Regions from separate parts of the Streptomyces sp. MGP-BFMKR1 genome, predicted to be linked through region 1. Evidence: riboswitches for the same ligand, from Rfam matches in the RefSeq annotation. Region 1 holds a riboswitch; the other holds the start of a gene.
What was found. Region 1 has a riboswitch for S-adenosylmethionine ahead of AC3CHW_RS26990 (aminotransferase class V-fold PLP-dependent enzyme). Riboswitches for the same ligand answer to the same signal wherever they lie in the genome.
Positions count from the first base shown of each region.

Region 2: it holds a riboswitch for S-adenosylmethionine, as region 1 does, so the genes downstream of both, thrC (threonine synthase) here and AC3CHW_RS26990 (aminotransferase class V-fold PLP-dependent enzyme) in region 1, are expected to answer to the same signal.

Region 1 is NZ_CM173408.1:6,738,603-6,741,045, reverse strand. Features, by position in the region: gene AC3CHW_RS26990 (aminotransferase class V-fold PLP-dependent enzyme) at 1-960, opposite strand, end outside; SAM riboswitch class IV at 1,228-1,345, opposite strand; gene trpD (anthranilate phosphoribosyltransferase) at 1,570-2,443, opposite strand, start outside.
Region 2 is NZ_CM173408.1:5,107,660-5,110,102, forward strand. Features, by position in the region: gene AC3CHW_RS20140 (glucosyl-3-phosphoglycerate synthase) at 1-733, opposite strand, end outside; SAM riboswitch class I at 908-1,046, shown strand; gene thrC (threonine synthase) at 1,064-2,377, shown strand.

The DNA of each region.
Region 1 (2,443 bases):
CGCCGAGGCGATGGCGTACACGCCGATCACGTTCGGCGAGCCGGCCTCGTGCCGGGCGGCGGTGGTGTGCCAGGCCACGTCCACGCCGCCGTCGGCGGCCCGCACCACGGTGCGGCTGGCACCGCCGCCGGCGAGGTACGGCTCGGCCGCGCGCAGCCAGTCCGCGCGGCCGGCGAGCACGCCGGAGCCGAACGGCGCGTACAGCTTGTGGCCGGAGAACGCGACCCAGTCCACGTCCAACTCGGCGATGTCGACCGGGTGGTGGGGGGCCAACTGCGCGGCGTCGAGCACGATCCGGGCGCCGTGCGCGTGCGCCGTCGCCGCCAACTCGCGCACCGGCCACAGCTCGCCGGTCACGTTCGACGCGCCGGTCACGCAGACCAGCGCGGGCCCGTCGGCCGCCTGGCCCGTCAGCGCCGCCTCCAGCGTCCGCACGGCAGCGGCGGGCGAACGGGGCGCGCTGAGGTAGGTCACCGACACGCCCTCCTGCCGCTCCCAGGGCAGCAGCGCGGCGTGGTGCTCGGTCTCGAAGACGTACACCCGCGTGCCGGTGGGCAGCACGGCGGCGAGCAGGTTGAGCGAGTCGGTGGTGGAGCGGGTGAAGACGACCTGGTCGTCCGCGCGGCAGCCGAGGAACGCGGCCACGTCAGCGCGGCTGGTCTCGAACAGGTCGGTGGACAACTGCGAGAGGTAGCCCGCCCCACGGTGCACGCTGCCGTAGTACGGGGCGTACGCGGCCACGTCCTCCCACACCCGGCGCAGCGCGGGGGCGCTGGCGGCGTAGTCCAGCGCGGCGTAGCTGACCTCGCCCCCGGTGACCAACGGCACCCGCACGTCCGCCCCGAGCACGGGCAGCGGCAGCGAGGCCGACCGGGCGGCACAGGCGGGCTCGGCCGCCACCCCGGTGTCGGAGGTGGCGGACGGGGCGGCGGTGGCGGCGGTGAAGGGGCGCGTGGACATGGCGAGATCTCCCGGCAGGGCAGGGCTTCACACGAGGGAAGCAACAGGGCTTGGGGAAACGCACGGCCGACGGCTGACCCGTCGGTGGGTGCGGGAAACGGCCCGGAGGTGCCCGCGCGCTGGCGCGGATCGGATGGGCCGGAATGTCCGGAAAACCGGAGCGTGCGGAACGGGGCCGGTCGGCCCTATCGCATTCGCTGACTCACGGAGCTTCTCCCTCGACCACCAGGACCCCTGGATGTCTCACTCGAGGAAACGAGTGCGAGGGGTCCGCGCTTGCCGTAGACCTCGCTGCCTACGGCCTGGTCATCACCCGGGGCACCCCGCCACGGACGGAGGGTTGCCGGACAGCGGGCCGGGGCCTGTGTCGCTGTCACTCGTGACCTGCGAAGCATCATGCCATACCGCGCCCACACCGCAACCGCCGACCTCTCCCACCGGCAGCGCGCGGGGTAGCGAATCGGCCACGTGCCCGGACCCCGGGGCCCGTTGACGGACCCCGCACGCGGCGCGAGGGCGCGCCCCCACCCGGGGACGCGCCCTCGCGCTGTGCTGCCCTGTACCGCCACGTGCCGTGCCGCCTGGCCCGCTCTCCGTCGCGGCGCGCGGCTACTCCTGGCTGGCCGCCACCCACCGCTCCAGCGTGCGCCTGGCCGCGCCCGAGTCGATGGCCTCGGCCGCGCGCCCCATCGCCGCCCCGATCCGCTCGGCGAGCGGCGGCAGCTCCGGCGCGGGAGCACTCGCCTCGAACCGCGCGGCCGACTCCGCCGCCGACGTCGTGCTCAACGCGTCCAGGGCGACGAGCGCCGCCGCCGAGTTGAGCAGCACGGCGTCCCGTACGGGCCCACGCTCGCCGGCCAGCAGCCGGCGGGCCACGTCGGCGTTGTACGAGGCGTCAGCGCCCCGCAGGGCCTCCACGGGGACCAGTTCCAGGCCGACGTCGCGGGGGTCGAAGCTCTGCTCGCGCACGGTCCCGTCGCGCACCTCCCACACCCGTGAGGTCGCCGTGGTGGTCAGCTCGTCCAGGCCGTCGTCGCCACGGAAGACCAGCGCGCTGGTGCCGCGCCCGGCGAGCACCCCCGCCAGGATCGGCGCCATCCGCGGGTCGGCGACCCCGGTGGCCTGGGCCGCGACCTTGGCCGGATTGGTGAGGGGCCCGAGGAAGTTGAACGTGGTGGGGATGCCCAGTTCGCGGCGGGCCGCCGCCACGTGGCGCAGCGAGGGGTGGAACTTGACGGCGAAACAGAAGGTGATGCCCGCCTGCTCGGCGACCTCGGCCACCCGCGCCGGCGTGAGGTCCAGGTTGACCCCGAGCTTCTCCAGCACGTCGGACGCTCCGCTGGCCGAGGAGGCGGCCCGGTTGCCGTGCTTGACGACCCGGGCGCCGGTGCCGGCCACCACGATCGAGGACATCGTGGAGATGTTGACCGTCCTGGCCCCGTCGCCGCCCGTCCCCACGATGTCCACGGTGGGCCCGGGGACG
Region 2 (2,443 bases), 1.6 Mb from region 1:
GGCCGAGCGCGTCGAGGCCGACCGTGTGCAGCGCGTCCACGAGCAGGCCCAGCTCCACGCCGTAGCCGACCGGGAACGGCAGCCGCTCAAGCAGCGAACGGCGCGCCGCGTACTCGCCGCCCAGTGGCTGCACGAAGCCCGCGAGCTGCGGCCAGTGCAGGTTCAGCAGCGGCCGGGCCACCAGCTCGGTCACCCGGCCGCCCTGCCCGACCGGCCCGGCACCGGCCTCGGCCCCGTGCGCCGGATCGAGCGGCCGGTCGTACATGGCCTTCACGAACTGCACATCCGATTCCGTGAGCAGCGGGCCGACGATCCCGGAGACGAAGGTGGCGGAGAAGTCGCGCAGGTCGGCGTCGACGAAGCAGACGATGTCGCCGCTGGTGGCGAGCAGCGAACGCCACAGCACCTCGCCCTTGCCCGGCACCGCCGGCACCCGGGGCAGCAGGCTGTCCCGGTGCACCACGCGCGCGCCGGCCGCGCGCGCGACCTCGGCCGTGCCGTCCGTCGAGCCGGAGTCGAGTACCACCAACTCGTCCACCAGTGGGGTCGCCCGCATCAGGTCACGCCGGATCGCGTCGACGATCGCCCCGACCGTCGCCTCCTCGTTCAGCGCGGGCAGCACCACGCTGACGCTGGTGCCACCGGCCCGTTTCGCCGCGAGGAGCAGGTCGAGCGGACGGTCGGCAGCGGACCAGGACCGGCGACTGAGCCAGTGCTCCACCTCTTCCAGCACCTGCGTGACTCCTTTGCGCGCCGAGCGGCGCTCGATGTTACGTTCATCTCGTGGTTTGGACGACCCTCACCCGGGTCCCAGCCTTCGGTTACAGTCTTGAACAACGCGGATGACCGTCGCATGCCGGGGTCATCACGCCAACAAACGCTCGGCTCCAAGGAGCCGCTGCCATACCGCTCATCCAGAGGGGCAGAGGGACACGGCCCGTTGAAGCCCCGGCAACCCTCCAGTCGGTTTCTCGCACCGCGAGGCTCCCGGCGGGGAAGGTGCCAATTCCGTCTCGTGGCGAGATGCGTCGCGAGGAAGATGAGGAGAAAGGGCCTCGCCTCCATGGCTGTGCAAGTCACCGAAAGCACCACCGCCCCCGCCACGCCGGACGCGTCCGCCGCGTCCGTGGACCTCGGCCCCGCCGCCGCGCTGTCCTGCCGCGAGTGCGGCGAACGCTTCGACCTCGGCCCGATCTTCGCCTGTGCGCTGTGTTTCGGCCCCCTTGAGGTGGCGTACGACCTGCCGACCGGCGACCCGCAGGGGCTGCGCGAGCGCATCGAGGCCGGCCCGAACAGCATCTGGCGGTACGCGCCGCTGCTGCCGGTCCCCGCCGACGTCGCGTCCAAGCCCAACCTGAACCCCGGCCTGACCCCGCTGGTCAAGGCCGACCGGCTGGCCGGCGAGCTGGGCGTCACCGGCGGGCTGTACGTCAAGGACGACTCGGGCAACCCGACCCACTCCTTCAAGGACCGGGTCGTGGCCATCGCCGTCGAGGCCGCCCGCGCCTTCGGCTTCACCACGCTCTCCTGCTCCTCGACCGGCAACCTGGCCGGCGCGGTCGGCGCCGCCGCCGCCCGCGCGGGCTTCCGCTCCTGCGTGTTCATCCCGCACGACCTGGAGGCCGGCAAGGTCGTCATGGCCGCGGTCTACGGCGGCGAACTGGTCGCCATCGAGGGCACGTACGACGACGTCAACCGGTTCTGCAGCGAGCTGATCGGCGACTCGCTGGGCGAGGGCTGGGGCTTCGTCAACGTCAACCTGCGCCCGTACTACGGCGAGGGCTCCAAGACGCTGGCGTACGAGATCTGCGAGCAGCTCGGCTGGGAGATCCCGGACCAGATCGTCATCCCGATCGCCTCCGGATCGCAGCTCACGAAGATCGACAAGGGGCTCAAGGAGCTGATCAAGCTCGGCCTGGTCGAGGACAAGCCGTACAAGATCTTCGGCGCGCAGGCCGAGGGGTGCTCGCCGGTCTCCCGGGCCTTCAAGAACGGGCACGACGTGGTGCGCCCGGTGAAGCCCAACACCATCGCCAAGTCGCTGGCCATCGGGAACCCGGCCGACGGCCCGTACGTGCTGGACATCGCCCGGCGCACCGGGGGAGCGGTCGAGGACGTGACCGACGAGCAGGTGGTGGACGCCATCAAGCTGCTCGCGCGCACCGAGGGCATCTTCGCGGAGACCGCGGGCGGCGTGACCGTCGGCGTCACCAGGAAGCTCATCGAGACCGGTCAGCTCGACCCGGCCCGCACCACCGTCGTCCTCAACACGGGCGACGGGCTCAAGACGCTGGACGCCGTCGCGCCCACCACCGGGCCCACCGCGACGATCAAGCCGAGCCTCGACGCGTTCCGCGCGGCGGGCCTGGCGGGCTGACGCCCGCGGCGCCGGCCACACGACCCGGCCGGCGCCCCGTCCGTCGCGATCAGCAAGCTTTCCGTT